DNA from 4 places in the Devosia sp. FJ2-5-3 genome. Region 1 is predicted to be linked to each of the others. Evidence: riboswitches for the same ligand, from Rfam matches in the RefSeq annotation. Region 1 holds a riboswitch; each other region holds the start of a gene.
What was found. Region 1 has a riboswitch for cobalamin ahead of N0P34_RS14980 (ABC transporter ATP-binding protein). Riboswitches for the same ligand answer to the same signal wherever they lie in the genome.

Region 1 (3,752 bases):
TTCGCGCTGGAGCAGGAGTTGAGCAATCTCAAGAGCCATAGTGAGGATGCCGTACGCTACGAGATTTCGCTGTTGCGGGTCCAGCTCCTGGCGCTCGAGGCGCAAATTGCGGCATTGCGCGATCAGATGTTGAAAAATCTGGACGAAGAGGCGCTCCCACAGGACGTCCAGACGCGCCTCCAGCAAATGCAGCGCTATAGCGATCTGTCGCATCGGCAATATGATCAATTGCTCGCCCGCCTCGAGGAATTGCGTCTCCAGGTCGACCTTCAGCAGGCCGATAGCCGTGTCGTCGCGGCGGCAACCCTGCCGCTCCATTCGTCCTCACGTGGCCTCCCGTTCATTATGTCCCTTGCCGCCCTTCTCGGTACCGGCCTCGGCGTGGGCGCGGCGATGTTCCGTGAAAACTATGTTGGCGGCGTCGTATCCCAGGAGCAGTTGGCGTTTTTGACTGGGAAAGAGGTGGAAACGTCCATTCCGGCGATAAGTCGATCCCGTTCCCGCAACGAGCTGGCCACATCGAGCTTGGCCGATGCGGTCATCAACACGCCTCTTTCCAGCTTTGCCGAAAGCATGCGGCGGCTCAGGCTGGGTGTCGATTTGCGTCTTCCGGCCCGAAATCCTGGGCGCGGTGGGGGCAGGGGAAGGGTCATCCTCGTCAGCTCTGCCGTGGCCGGGGAGGGCAAGACAACCACCGCCCTCGGTCTCGCGCGCACCTATGGCCTGTCCGGCCAGCGAGTGTTGCTGATCGATGGCGATCTGCGCCGCCCATCCCTGTTCATCCATTTGAATGCTGCCCCTGTGGCCGGGCTCGTCGATTATCTGACAGGCAAGCTGGCGCCCGAACGTTTTCCATCGGCAATCAAGACCGATCCGCTCAGCTCCGTGTCGGCGGTCGTCAATACCCAACCCAGTTCGGGGCCGACCGAACATCTTATCGTTGCTGAGGGTTTCCGCAGCTTGGTCTCGGCGGCGCGGGACACATTCGATGTCATCATCATCGACACACCGCCACTGACCGAGGTGGTGGACGGGGCCTATTTGATGCAGTGCGCAGACGCGGCCATCCTGCTCACGCGCTATGCCTCGACGCGCCAGCGCGACGTGCTGCGCGCACTCAGCGTGCTTGAAAATGCCCGGCCAGACATGCCGCCCGTTCTTCTCGCCATGACGCAGCATCCCGAAAGATCGGTCGTCATCAACGATCGCTACGTTTCACATTACGTCATTGTGCAATGATCCGACGGCGAGCTTTGCGCTACGCCATTGATCGGTCAGCGGCGTGCCTTTGTGCTTGACGGAGTGCACGCTGATCAATAGTTCCTCAACTGTCGTAGGTTCCCCCGCGGTGAATAGCCAACGGGGATTAAAAGGGAACACGGTGCGACGTATCCATCAGGACGCAATACCGTGGCTGCCCCCGCAACTGTAGACGGCGAGTTCTTCCGAATAAGCCACTGACCCTTGGGTCGGGAAGGTCGGAAGCGCGTTGACCCGTGAGCCAGGAGACCTGCCATCGACGCTCCTTTCAACCCGGCCGGGGTGTGCCGCGGGGAATGATGATGGCGCTTGAAGTCTATTTGAAAAAGCTCGACCTGATTCTGCCCGCATTGCGTCCCGCATATGCGGAGCAAGACGATGAGCCACGCCGCCTTTAACGCGCGACTGGAGCAATTTGGCCAGTTTCGCCGGCCTGTCCGCCCGGCAGCCTTGCACGTCGAAGGCCTCTGCTGGGGCCCCAAGGGGCATGGCGGTCTTGTCACCGACATCTCTTTCGAGCTCGCCCCCGGACGGATGCTGGCGATTGTCGGGCCCAATGGGGCCGGAAAATCCTCGCTCCTGCGCTGCCTCTACCGCTATCACCGCCCCACCTCCGGTTTGGTGCGGCTCGATGGTGAGGATATCTGGTCCATTCCGCCCCGCGATTATGCACGGCGCATAGCAACCGTGCTGCAGGAGCCGGCGGTCGATTTCGGTCTCTCCGTCGCCGAGATCGTCGAACTCGGTCTCACCCCTCATCTCGGGCGCTTTGCCAGGCCCGATTTCAGTCGGGTTGTCGACGCGCTGGCGCTGATGGGCCTCTCCGATTTTGCCTCCCGCGATTTCGCGACGCTTTCGGGCGGCGAAAAACAGCGGGTGATGATTGCCCGCGCCCTGTTGCAGGACCCGGATCTGCTCATCCTCGACGAACCGACCAATCACCTCGACATCCGCCATCAGCTCGAAGTGCTCGAGCTCTTGTCGCGGCTTGGTATCACCGTCGTCGTCTCCCTCCACGATCTCGCACTGGCCTCGTCCCATGCCGACACCGTTCTGGTGCTCGATCACGGTCGCCAGGTGCAATTGGGCGCGCCGACCGAGGCGCTGACCCCTCAATCGGTCAACCAGACCTTCGCGGTGGGTGTGGCTATCGACACCCATCCGGTGACCGGCCGCCCCCGATTTTCCTTCCACCTCGACGATGACAACGAGAACACATGATGAAACGCGCCTCCACCCTCATTGCACCGCTTCTGCTCGCCGCCACTGCGGCATCGGTCGCGGCCCATCCCGTCACCGTGACCAGCTGCGATCGCGAGGTCACCTTCGATGCCCCGCCATCGCGGGCCATTTCCAACGACGTCAATCTCACCGAGATGATGCTGGCCCTGGGGCTGTCCGATCGCATGGTCGGCTATACCGGCGTGTCCGAATGGAAGACGCTGGACGAGACCCTGCGTGCCAATGTCGATCAATTGCCGGAACTCTCCCCCGACTATCCGACGCGTGAAGTGCTGCTCGGCGCCGACGCCGACTTCTACTTCGCCGGCTGGAATTACGGGATGCGCGTTGGCGGCGAAGTCACGCCCCAATCGCTCGCCTCGTTCGGCATCGCCGTCTACGAGCTTACCGAGAGCTGCATCCACGTCATGAAGCGGCCCAAATCCTCTATCGAGGACATGTATGCCGATCTGCTCAATCTCGGCCTGATCTTTGGCGTCGAGGACAAGGCCGAAGCTTTGGTCGAGGGCTATCGCCAGGAATTGGCCGATTTCAGCGCCAATCTGTCCCATGGCGAGGCGCCTGGCGTCTTTATCTACGACTCCGGCGAGAACAAGCCCTTTACGGCTGGCCGCTACGCCATGCCCACCGCCCTGGTCGAGGCAGCCGGGGGCGTCAACATCATGGACGACGTGGAATCGAGCTGGGTCGAAATCGGCTGGGAAGCCGTCATTGAGCGCAATCCGGAGATCGTGGTCATCGTCAATTATGGCGAAGTGTCAGCGGATCAGAAGATCGCCTTCATGAAGGACAATCCCGCCTTCAAGGATATTCCGGCCGTCCGCAACGATCGTTTCGTTGTCCTTGAATATGTCGAGGCCACGCCGGGACCGCGCAATATCGCGGCCATAAAGCGGCTTGCCGCCGAATTCAACGCCAACTGAGAGAAGGGCCGGTCCCAGGCGGCCGGCCCGCTTCGTCATGTCCCATCACCATCTCGTCGCCGGCCCCCGGCATGCCATATTGCACCAGCTTCCGCTCATCCTGGCGGCGCTGGCTTTCCTGCTGGTCGCAACCATGGTGGCCGCGGTCAGCCTCGGCTCGGTGGCCATTCCGCCCGAGACGGTGTGGGGCGTTATTGCCAACCATCTCTTCCCGGGCAGCGTCGAGGTTACCTGGTCGGGTGGCCGGGACAATATTGTCTGGGAAGTGCGCCTGCCGCGCGTGATCCTCGGCGCGACCATCGGTGCCAGCCTGGCTCTCGTCGGTGC
Region 2 (3,752 bases), 630 kb from region 1:
GATCAGCCGCATGTCGTCTTCCGCAAGTTGGCGTTTTGTGCCGCGCATCGCGATACCCCAATTGGGGATGTGGTCGCGGGTCAGACGGAGTTGGTCCAGAAGCGGCCTGATCGGAGCGGGTTTGGCGGCTTCAAGATAATCGACATCGACGCGAAACGGATTGAAATCCATGGCCTGCGCGGCGCGATAGGGCGCATCCGACGTAACCTGGCCGATGGTGAGAAACGCCTGAACCACGGCACCATCGCTTATGCCCTCGCGGGGGCAGTAATAGACGATCCAGTCGCCCTTTTTGAGCGATTTTACAGCAATGTGCTTGCCATGACCGAGTTGGGCAAAGCCGCCATCGCGCCCGGCGCGGGCATGTTCGGCCGATGCAACGCCCAGCCAGAAGGTCATTTTTCTTTCCCCTCAAGCGCCTCGGCGCAGCGGTGAAGAAGTTCACCCAGCAGTTTTGCCTCGTCTTTCGTCAGCCCGGCCAGCATCTGCCGCTCCACCGTCTCAGACGCCACCGCGCCGGCCTCAGCGGCGGCTTTCCCCTTTTCCGTCAGCTCCGACATGATGATCCGGCCATGCTCGGGATGGGGAGTGCGCAGGATGAAACCATCCCGCTCAAGGGTAACGAGCATGCCCAGCATGGATTGGGGTGTCACGAAGGCCGCGCGCGCCAGCGAGGCATTCGATATCTGCGGATTGTGGCCTATGGCCAGCAGAACTGCATTTTGCGCCGCCGTCACGCCTGTGCCAGCCAGCTGGGCTTCGAGGCGCTGGCGCAGTCGATGCTGGGTGATTTTCAAACTGTAGCCGATCCAGGCCTCCCCACTCGATGGGGTCATCTTGCGCATTGACATATCAGGTGCCTGATATAGATGTAAGGAACCTGATAATAGGCCGGAGAACAGAATATGACAATGCCGATCGGACCTTCCTTCATTGCCTTGCAGGTGCGCGATCTCGCGGCATCCGCCGCGTTCTACAAGAACGTTTTCGGTTTTTCGGCACAGGAGCGAAATCCGCCCGGCGCGGTCGTCTTCACGACCAAGCCGATCGCGCTGGCGCTGCGCGAACCGCTGCGGCCCCTGGCCGAAAGCGGTCCGCTCGGAACAGGTATGGTACTGTGGATCGCCTGCGAGGATGCCGACGCCTTTCACGACCAAGTCGTCGAGCGCGGCGGCACGATCTTGAGCCCGGTCAATGACGGCCCGTTCGGCCGGTTTTTTGTGGCCAACGATCCCGATGGCTACGCGCTCACCTTCCACACTGCCTCGGCTCGAATCGCCTGATTTTCCGGGCACTCGAATTTCGCAAGAACCAAATCCGCACTGCGATCAGACCTTCATATTGACACGAAGGTGGCATCCTCTACTATATGTAGTGTTCAAGGTTCCTCCGAGGCTGCTCGGAGGCTAAGATGGGAATTCGGTGCGTTGAGGCCCTGTGTCTCAACAATGCCGAAGCTGCCCCCGCAACTGTAAGCGGTGAGTTCTTCTCCTTTTTTGTGCCACTGGGTCCGCGACCTGGGAAGGCCGGGATAGAATCGCGACCCGCAAGCCAGGAGACCTGCCTCGAACAGATACGTCCACCGGCGGGGTGCCCGGTCAGGCGAACGAGCAGCTGCGTTTTGCTGCGCGTTTTTCCTGCTTTGCCTCGCCATCAGATTTGTTTGCCGAGGAAAATTCGATGCCCATTACCGTTTACAGCAAGCCCGCCTGTGTCCAGTGCACTGCCACGACCCGCGCTCTCGACCGTAAGGGGATCGCTTACACGCTTGTGGACATTTCCCAGGATGCCGACGCCTATGCCCTGGTCGAAGGCCTGGGTTATCGCCAGGTGCCGGTCGTTGTCGCCGGTGAGCGGCACTGGGCCGGATTTCGCCCTGACATGATCGGCGCCTTGAGCTGATCGAGGCGGCCGGTGGGCATCCTCGTCTACTATTCAAGCACATCCGGCACTACCCATCGCTTCTTTCAAAAGCTGGGCCTTGCCGGCCTGCGCCTGCCGGTGGATGCGGCAAGTGAGCCGCCTCTGGTGAGCGAACCCTTCGTGTTGCTGTTGCCAAGCTATGGCGGCAATGGCGGCAAGGGAGCCGTGCCCAAGCCGGTCATCCGCTTCCTCAATGTGGAAGCCAATCGCAGCCTGATCCGCGGCGTCATCGCGGCGGGCAATACCAATTTCGGCGCAGATTTCTGCCGGGCCGGCACTGTCGTCGCGCAGAAATGCTCCGTGCCTCTCCTCTATCGTTTCGAACTGCTCGGAACCGATGAGGATGTCGCCACTGTCAAAGAAGGACTCGAACGGTTTTGGACGCCCTGACACTAGACCGCACCGAAGAACGCCCCGCCACCAAAGGGCACGACCAGACGCTGGATTTCCATGCGCTCAATGCCATGCTCAACCTCTATGACGATGAGGGGCACATCCAGTTCGACAAGGACAAGCAGGCGGCGCACCAGTATTTCCTGCAGCATGTGAACCAGAACACCGTGTTCTTCCACAATTTGCGAGAGAAGCTCGAATATCTCGTCGCCGAGGGCTATTACGAGCAGTCCGTGCTCGATCAGTACAGCTTCAACTTCAAGCGCGACCTGTTCGACCACGCCTATGACAAGAAGTTCCGCTTCCCGACATTCCTCGGCGCGTTCAAATACTACACCAGCTATACGCTCAAGACCTTCGACGGGAAGCGCTATCTCGAGCGTTATGAGGACCGCGTCTGCATGGTGGCGATGGCGCTGGCCCGCGGCGAGGAAAAACTCGCCCGCGATCTCGTGGACGAAATCATGGCCGGCCGTTTCCAGCCGGCGACACCGACCTTTCTCAATGCCGGCAAGCAGCAGCGCGGCGAGCTGGTGTCGTGCTTCCTGTTGCGCGTCGAAGACAATATGGAGTCGATCGGCCGCTCGATCAATTCGGCGCTGCAATTGTCCAAGCGGGGCGGCGGGGTGGCGCTGAGCCTCACCAACATCCGCGAGATGGGCGCCCCCATCAAGCAGATCGAAAACCAGTCGTCAGGCGTGCTGCCGGTCATGAAGCTGCTCGAAGACAGCTTCTCCTATGCCAATCAGCTTGGCGCGCGTCAGGGGGCCGGCGCGGTGTACCTCCACGCCCATCACCCCGATATCCTTCGCTTCCTCGACACCAAGCGCGAAAACGCCGACGAGAAGATCCGCATCAAGACGCTGTCTCTGGGCGTCGTCATCCCCGACATCACCTTCGAATTGGCCAGGGACAACGAGGATATGTACCTGTTCTCGCCCTATGACATCGAGAAGGTCTATGGCGTACCCATGACCGAGATTTCGGTGACGGAAAAATACCGGGAAATGGTCGAGGACGGCCGGATCAGGAAGAAGAAGATCAAGGCGCGCGAGTTCTTCCAGATCCTCGCCGAGATCCAGTTCGAGAGCGGCTATCCCTACATCATGTTCGAGGACAGTGTGAACAAGGCGAACCCGATCGCCGGCCGCATCAGCATGTCCAACCTCTGCTCGGAGATCCTGCAGGTCAGCGAAGCCAGCGAATTCGGCGACGACCTGAGCTACACGAAGATGGGCAAGGACATCTCGTGCAATCTCGGCTCGCTCAATATTGCCGCAGCGATGGATTCGCCGGACTTCGGCCACACGATCGAGACGGCCATTCGCGGGCTGACCGCGGTTTCGGACATGAGCGATATTGCCTCAGTGCCCTCGGTCGCGGCGGGCAATGCCGATAGCCACGCCATTGGTCTGGGCGCGATGAATTTGCACGGC
Region 3 (3,752 bases), 320 kb from region 1:
CGACCATGAAGATCATGAAGATCATGATCACGCCCACGAGCACGAGCACGCCCACGAGCACCATGCTCCAGAGGGCCAAGCCGATATGCATTTCTGGCTTGATCCGGAAAATGCGGTCCTCATGGTCTCCCGCATCGAGCAAGTCCTGGTCGCAGCCGACCCCGAAAACGCTGCTGCCTACGCCGCCAATGCCGAGACGACGCGCGCCGACCTCTCAGCCCTCGAGGCCGAGATCGCTGCAATCCTCGATCCGGTAGGTACCAAACCCTTCATCGTCTTCCACGACGCCTACCAATATTTCGAGGCGCGCTTCGGCCTGAGCCTGGCCGGCACGGTCACCGTCTCACCTGAGGCCATGCCCGGCGCCAGCCGCATCGACGAATTGCGCGCCAAGGTTTCCGAACTCGGCGCCACCTGCGTCTTTGCCGAGCCAAATTTCCAGCCGGCCATCGTCAACACCATCGTCGAGGGGACTGACGCACGGGTCGGCACGCTCGACCCCGAGGCGAGCGCCCTCAGCGAAGGTCCCGGCCTCTACGCCGAGCTCCTCCGCGGCCTCGCCACCAGCATAGCCGAGTGCCTCAACTAATCAGGCCGGGGAACGGGGTCGCTACTTCAGCGGCCCCTTGAAAATGAAGAAGGCGCCAAGCGCGATCAGCCCGAACCCGATCCCGTGGTTCCACGTCAGTTTTTCGCCGAGATAGAACACCGCAAAGAGCACGAAGACCGAGAGGGAAATCACCTCCTGGATGGTCTTGAGCTCTGCCCCCGAATAGACGCCATAGCCGATCCGGTTGGCCGGCACCGCCAGCCAATATTCGAAAAACGCAATGCCCCAGCTGATCAGCACCACCACCCACAGCGTCGCGCCGGGGAATTTGAGGTGCCCATACCAGGCAAAGGTCATGAACAGATTGGACGCAATCAGCAGCCCGATCGGGGCCAGCGTGGCAATATTGAAGCCCAAGGCTTCCTCCTCAAGACGAGACAGCCTGCTTTAGCTGCGAAGTTCAATCGGCGGAAGTGGGTGCTTTCTGCTCAGCGCGCCTTGGTTGGCTGCTCGAGCGAAAAGATATCGTCGCTGACGTCGTCGATCTTCTTGCGCACCAGTGCCTGCGCGTCGTGCAGGCCGCGATTGTAGTAATAAGCGCCCATCTTGTCGGCGAAGAACTGCATCAGCATCTCGGCGGGAATGGCGCCGATCGACTGGTCGAGCTCGACACGAAAATAGTCCTGGATTTCGGCGACGATGGCCTTGGTTTCGTCGCGGTCGAATTTGATCGGCTTCATCGCAAAATCCTTCTTTTCAGCCAGCCTTTCATACGCTGAGTCGGAGATTGCGGGCCGTCTTTGCTTGCGACACAATGGCCGCATCCAGGGGGAGATTGATCATTATGCCTGTCCGCATCGGACTTTTGGCGCTGAGCGCCGTTCTCATTGCCGTCCTGCCCTCTGCCGCCAAGGACAAGGTAGAATCCGCTCCGGCCGAGCAATTCCTCTGCGAAGGCCTTTTTGGTGCCGACACCACCGAGGCGCGTCTCCGCGCGCATTTTGGCGCCGACAATGTGGTCACCGGCACCATCTATGGCCCGGAAGGCATTGAGATGCTCGGCACGACCATTTATCCCGACGACCCCGCGCGCAAGATGGAAATCCTATGGGCCGATGAGGAAAACCTCGCTTTTCCCAACAACATCGACCTTTCGCCCAGCCACATCGCTCCGGGCGGGGTTCAGGTGGGCATGAGCATAGACGACGTGGAAGCTCTCAATGGCCAGTCGTTCAAGCTGGGCGGCTTCTGGTGGGATTATGGCGGCTATGCCTGGATCGAAGCCGGCAATCTCCTTGAGCGGGATCCCCTTTGCCATGTCAGCTATCGCTTCTCGCCCGCCGATGACTATCCCGAAACCATCGACACCACTTCGGTTGCAGGTGACACCACCCTTGATTCCGACCTGCCGCTGCTCGACGAGATCGGCACGCGCGTCACCAATGTCAGCGTCGGTTATCCCTGGCCCGATCACATAGCCCTGCCTGAATATTGACCCCGCGCCCTCCAAGGGCGTACAGGTGATCCCGTGACGGTTCCCCGCGTGCAAGGGCACAAGGGGATCAAAAGGGAACACGGTGCGGCGTACCCATAAGGGACCAATTCCGTGGCTGCCCCCGCAACTGTAAGCGGTGCGCCCCCTCATTTCGCCACTGGTGCCCGCGGGCACCGGGAAGGCGAGGGGGCTTTATCCACCGCCAGCCAGGAGACCTGCCGACACACGCCGATCAATCCTGCGCACGGAGGGTGCCTGCATGACCACGACCACTGTTTCCTCTTCCCCGTCTTCTCTCTCGCTGTCCCAGCGCCTCATGGCCGGGCTTCTCGCCCTGTTCCTGGGTATGACGCTCCTGGTTGGCACCGGCTTTGCCGGCGATTATCGCCTGCACAATGGTGCTCACGACACGCGTCACGCCATGGGCTTCCCCTGCCACTAAGGCGGGCGCTACCAAGCTTCAGAGAGAAAAAATGTTCCGCAATCTGTTTTTCGCTGCGCTTGTCGCAGCGCTTTGTGCTGGCCTCGTCACGTCCGCATTCCAGGCCTGGCGCGTCACCCCGCTGATCTTTGCCGCCGAGGCGTTCGAGGGCGGCGAAGTAGATCATCATCACGAGGAAGAGGCCGGCGACGCGACCGCAGCAGCTGTTCCGGCCCATTCACACGACGAAGATGAGTGGATGCCCCAGGACGGCTTCGAGCGCACCGCCTATACTGTCCTCGCCAATTTCCTCATGGCCGCCGGCTATGCGCTGATCATCGGCGCGGTTTCGGTCGTCTTCAACCTGCCCATCACATTCGCCAATGGCGTCCTCTGGGGGCTGGGTGGCTTTGCCGCCTTTACCCTCGCGCCCGCTCTCGGCCTGCCGCCCGGCATGCCGGGCATGCCCGTTGCCGACACGCTTGCCCGTCAGCTCTGGTGGGCCGGCGCGGCCATCTCGACCGGCGCGGCGCTGGTGCTTGCGGCAAAAATCCGCGCGCCCTGGGCGCTGGCCGTCGCAGTCGCGCTGATCATCCTGCCCCATCTCATTCAGGCGCCGGTCGCGCCCGATGAGCCCACGAGCGTTCCCCCGCGCATGACGGCCGAATTCGTCTCCGCCGTCATCTTCAACGGCGCCCTGTTCTGGGTGGCCCTCGGCCTCGCCTTCGGCCGCATCAATGATTATCTCGCCGCTCGCGTCGGCGTTCGCACTGGAGCCCTCGCATGACCACCAAGATCCCCACCACTGTCATTACCGGCTTTCTCGGTGCCGGCAAGACCACGCTTGTGCGCCACATGCTGGCCCATGCCCCCAAGGGCAAGCGCATCGCGCTGATCATCAATGAGTTCGGCGATCTCGGTGTCGACAAGGATATCCTCGCCGGTTGCGGCGACGAGACCTGCCGCGAAGAGGATATGGTCGAGCTTTCCAACGGCTGCATCTGCTGCACCGTGGCCGATGAGTTCATTCCCACCATGCAGGCCCTCCTGGCCCGCCCCGACAAGTTCGATCACATCATCATCGAAACCTCGGGCCTCGCTCTGCCGCAGCCGCTGATCCGCGCCTTCAACTGGCCCGAGATCAAGGCCCAGGTCACCATTGATGGCGTCGTCACCGTCGCCGACGCGGCCGCGCTTGCCGAGGGCCGTTTCGCCTCCGACGAAGCCGCCGTCGATGCCCAGCGCCGCCAGGACGAAATGCTCGATCACGAAACCCCGCTGGGCGA
Region 4 (3,752 bases), 630 kb from region 1:
TCCACCCGATCGTCTCCAAGATCGAGATCCGCAAGGAAGGCAAGATCGGCCGCGTCTATTACCCCGCTGCCTTCATGACCAATGACAATCTGGAATACTACCAGGACGCCTATGAGATCGGCCCGGAAAAGATCATCGACACCTATGCGGCGGCCACCCAGCATGTCGATCAGGGACTGTCGCTGACCCTCTTCTTCCGCGATACCGCGACGACCCGCGATATCAACAAGGCGCAGATCTACGCCTGGAAGAAGGGCATCAAGACCATTTATTACATCCGCCTGCGCCAGCTCGCCCTTGAGGGCACTGAAGTGCAGGGCTGTGTTTCCTGCGCGCTCTGAACAGAGGTTTCGCAATGAATATCCACGTAAAGCCTCTCAGCCGCGTTCGCGCCATCAACTGGAACCGCGTGCAGGACGACAAGGACCTTGAGGTCTGGAACCGGCTGACCAGCAATTTCTGGTTGCCCGAGAAAGTGCCTCTCTCCAACGACATTCCAAGTTGGGGAACGCTCACACCTGAAGAACAGAAGCTGACGATCCGCGTCTTCACCGGCCTCACTTTGCTCGACACCATCCAGAATGGGGTAGGCGCGATCCGACTGATGGCCGACGTCCAGACGCCGCATGAAGAAGCGGTGCTGTCTAACATCTCCTTTATGGAAGCTGTCCACGCACGCTCCTACTCGTCGATCTTCTCGACGCTGTGCCTGACGCCCGATGTCGACGATGCCTATCGCTGGTCGGAGGAAAATGAGTTCCTGCAGCGCAAAGCGCAGCTGATTATGGAGCAGTATGACGGCGCCGATCCGCTGAAGAAGAAGGTGGCCTCGGTGTTTCTCGAGAGCTTCCTGTTCTATTCCGGCTTCTACCTGCCGATGTACTGGTCGAGCCGCGCCAAGCTGACCAACACTGCCGACCTCATTCGCCTCATCATCAAGGACGAGGCCGTGCATGGCTATTATATCGGCTACAAATTCCAGCGTCAGCTGGAGCTTGTCTCGGAAGAGCGTCGCCAGGAGATCAAGGATTTTGCTTTCGATTTCCTGCTCGAACTCTACGACAACGAGGCCCGCTATACCGAGGACCTCTATGATGGCGTCGGGCTCTCCGAGGACGTGAAGCAGTTCCTTCATTACAACGCCAACAAGGCGCTGATGAATCTCGGCTACGAAGCCCTGTTCCCGCCGGAAGCCTGCAAGGTGAACGCGGCCATTCTCTCGGCGCTGTCGCCCAATGCCGACGAAAACCACGACTTCTTCTCCGGCTCTGGTTCCAGCTATGTCATCGGCAAGGCGATCGCCACCGAGGATGAAGACTGGGATTTCTGATGCCGCTCCGCATGATGGCGCTGCTCTCGCTGCTTGCGCCATCATGCTCAACATGCCATCTAACTCATGCTTCGGTTCCGCCAGATTGAGCGCGGATTAAAAGGGAACACGGTGAGGATTACCCATCAGGGGCCGATCCCGTGGCTGCCCTCGCAACTGTAAGCGGCGAGCGATCGCACATGCCACTGCCTCAGGGTGGGAAGGCTGCTATCGCGTTTGAGCCGTCAGCCAGGAGACCTGCCAAAGCGAGATACCATGAAGTCGGACGAGGTGTTCCGGTAGGGGCCAGACATGACCATGCGAACGTTTCGCAGACATCGATATGTCTTTGCGTCCCCACTTGGGGAATGCCAGCTTCGTGTCACCTGATGCCATTCTATACGTCATTTCCGCTCAGAGCCTGAGCAAACGAAAACTCGCTCAACTTCGTGCCGATACCGCATCAGCAACGACCTGCGCGTCGGCACTCATCCGTATCGACGGCGAAGGTCAGAGCCTGCCAGAGGCCATGCTGGAGCTTTGTGAGGCCGGACACCTCAAGATCCTCGTGCAACCGCTTGGCTTGCCATGGTCCGAGGCGCTTTCGGTCTGGCTCTCCGGCGCACTGTCGCATTGGCAAAAGCATGACGCTCCCGAAGGGGCGACCGTGTCGATCGGAGACGACGTCGCTGCATCTGCAGCTGGCGTGAGCGCTCTGGTCGGCATCGTCGAAGCGAGTGCCAAAAATGCTCGACCGGCGTCACAGGCCAAGCCGGCATTGGGTAAGCCTGGCTGGCAAAATCCTCCCGATTTCACACATCACTTGCTGGTGTGCACGGGGGCTCGATGTCATTTCCGCGACGCCGCTTCGCTGCTCTTGCAGTTGAAAGGCGAAATCGCGCGGCAGGGCATCTCTGACAGATGCCTCACTGCTCGCACGGGCTGTCTCTATCCGTGTAATCAGGGCCCGATGGTCGCCGTCTATCCCCGCGGAGAGTGGTACCGCCTCCATGATGCCGAGAGTGTCGCGCGTTTTGTCGGCGATGTGCTGGTGGACGGGGAAACCGTCCCCGACCTGCTGATCCATACTGCCAACTCGGTCCGCGAGACGCAGGAGCTCTCTGACGAGAATTGACATTGCGGGCTTAACAAGAGGGTCAAAGCAACTCGACCGCCGGCACGGGCTCGATCTCTGATCGCGGATGGATCGACTGGGATATGACGGTATCTGGTTCATGCCGCCAACGGCTTAAAGAGGGGAAGCCGCGCGGGAACGCGTTGCGGTGGCGGGCCGTGCTTCAGCGTTGGGACAGGTTAATCACTACTGTAACCTGGCTCCCCGCCGTCACGACGCTGCCGGGAGGTGGGGAAATGGAAATCACCTGCTCGTTGAAAAATCCCGGCCGTTCCTGGTCGAATATCATCGTTACCCGCAATCCCAGGCTCTCGGCACTGAAGATGACGGCACCCATATCGTCGCCCTGTTCGACCTCTTCCTTGGTGCTCCAGGCCGGCACGGTCACGAATTCCGCATCTGGCGCAAGCGGCGGCACCTCGAGCGTTGCGCTGGCGATCATCCCCCTTGGATCGATAGTTCTGGCCGTCATGTGGAAGGATGCACCGGCATCGCGCTCGACCCAGGCGAAATACTGATTGGAGCCGCCCCAGGAGAGCTGGAAGATCGTTGGCGCTCCCGCTAGCCCCGGTTCCGGCAGCGCGGCAGTGTCCAATACGGGGATGTCGGGCAAGCCCTGAACCAGTCGCAAGCGTCTCACGGTCGCGTCACTATCGCGTATCTCGAGCACCGTCTTGAAGGGTCCCAGCGGCGTGTTCCGCCTGGGCGCCTCCGTCCGCCAACTGACAAGTGACGCAGTGGCCACCGAAAACGCCTGGTTGCCGACAAGATCGCTTGGTGCGGCCAGCGGCGGCGGGGGCACCAGCACAGACACCATGGGCGAGGAGGACGAGCGAGCCTCCACAATGCCACGCTGGTCATCCCGCTGAGACCAGACCTGCGCCCGGTAGTAATAGGGGCTCCAGTCGGGCGCGATCGCGCCGTCAACGAACTCGGCTATCCCATCCACCGCATTCGTCGCCTGCAGAACTGGACCCATGCTGTCGATATCGGCTGCCGCCGAAACACTGCGGACGCGAAAGAGCTCGACGCGCCCGGCGCCACCCGTGGCCAACTCAACCCTAATCCTGGCCTGTTGCACGGCCCCTTCCATCAGCGACACCGACAGGGACGGCGGCTCAGGAATATCCAGACGCGGCACCGCGACGGCGGCGAATTGATCGCTCTGTGCCGGCCAGTGCGACGCCATATGATTTTCAGTTTCCGCGGTGATAGCGAAAAAGTGCATGACCCTCGACCCCCGCGGCAGGTGAACGGTCATGCGCGGCTCGGCCAGCGGCGTGGTCGTAATGCGCCGGAAGCTGGTCC

Region 2: linked by a shared signal. The riboswitch ahead of nrdH (glutaredoxin-like protein NrdH) and the one ahead of N0P34_RS14980 (ABC transporter ATP-binding protein) in region 1 are both predicted to bind cobalamin.
Region 3: linked by a shared signal. The riboswitch ahead of N0P34_RS16525 (CbtB-domain containing protein) and the one ahead of N0P34_RS14980 (ABC transporter ATP-binding protein) in region 1 are both predicted to bind cobalamin.
Region 4: linked by a shared signal. The riboswitch ahead of N0P34_RS11970 ((2Fe-2S) ferredoxin domain-containing protein) and the one ahead of N0P34_RS14980 (ABC transporter ATP-binding protein) in region 1 are both predicted to bind cobalamin.

What each region holds. Positions count from the first base shown of each region.
Region 1 covers NZ_CP104007.1:3,106,906-3,110,657, reverse strand. Annotated here, with positions in the region: gene N0P34_RS14985 (polysaccharide biosynthesis tyrosine autokinase) at 1-1,239, shown strand, start outside; cobalamin riboswitch at 1,319-1,533, shown strand; gene N0P34_RS14980 (ABC transporter ATP-binding protein) at 1,639-2,481, shown strand; gene N0P34_RS14975 (ABC transporter substrate-binding protein) at 2,481-3,425, shown strand; gene N0P34_RS14970 (iron ABC transporter permease) at 3,463-3,752, shown strand, end outside.
Region 2 covers NZ_CP104007.1:2,476,993-2,480,744, reverse strand. Annotated here, with positions in the region: gene N0P34_RS12005 (EVE domain-containing protein) at 1-399, opposite strand, end outside; gene N0P34_RS12000 (MarR family transcriptional regulator) at 396-845, opposite strand; gene N0P34_RS11995 (VOC family protein) at 906-1,283, shown strand; cobalamin riboswitch at 1,365-1,583, shown strand; gene nrdH (glutaredoxin-like protein NrdH) at 1,681-1,902, shown strand; gene nrdI (class Ib ribonucleoside-diphosphate reductase assembly flavoprotein NrdI) at 1,915-2,313, shown strand; gene nrdE (class 1b ribonucleoside-diphosphate reductase subunit alpha) at 2,310-3,752, shown strand, end outside.
Region 3 covers NZ_CP104007.1:3,430,972-3,434,723, reverse strand. Annotated here, with positions in the region: gene N0P34_RS16545 (zinc ABC transporter substrate-binding protein) at 1-589, shown strand, start outside; gene N0P34_RS16540 (DMT family protein) at 611-967, opposite strand; gene N0P34_RS16535 (DUF2164 domain-containing protein) at 1,039-1,290, opposite strand; gene N0P34_RS16530 (hypothetical protein) at 1,395-2,045, shown strand; cobalamin riboswitch at 2,066-2,283, shown strand; gene N0P34_RS16525 (CbtB-domain containing protein) at 2,305-2,487, shown strand; gene N0P34_RS16520 (CbtA family protein) at 2,519-3,253, shown strand; gene cobW (cobalamin biosynthesis protein CobW) at 3,250-3,752, shown strand, end outside.
Region 4 covers NZ_CP104007.1:2,472,865-2,476,616, reverse strand. Annotated here, with positions in the region: gene nrdE (class 1b ribonucleoside-diphosphate reductase subunit alpha) at 1-341, shown strand, start outside; gene nrdF (class 1b ribonucleoside-diphosphate reductase subunit beta) at 356-1,330, shown strand; cobalamin riboswitch at 1,386-1,590, shown strand; gene N0P34_RS11970 ((2Fe-2S) ferredoxin domain-containing protein) at 1,689-2,444, shown strand; gene N0P34_RS11965 (PASTA domain-containing protein) at 2,608-3,752, opposite strand, start outside.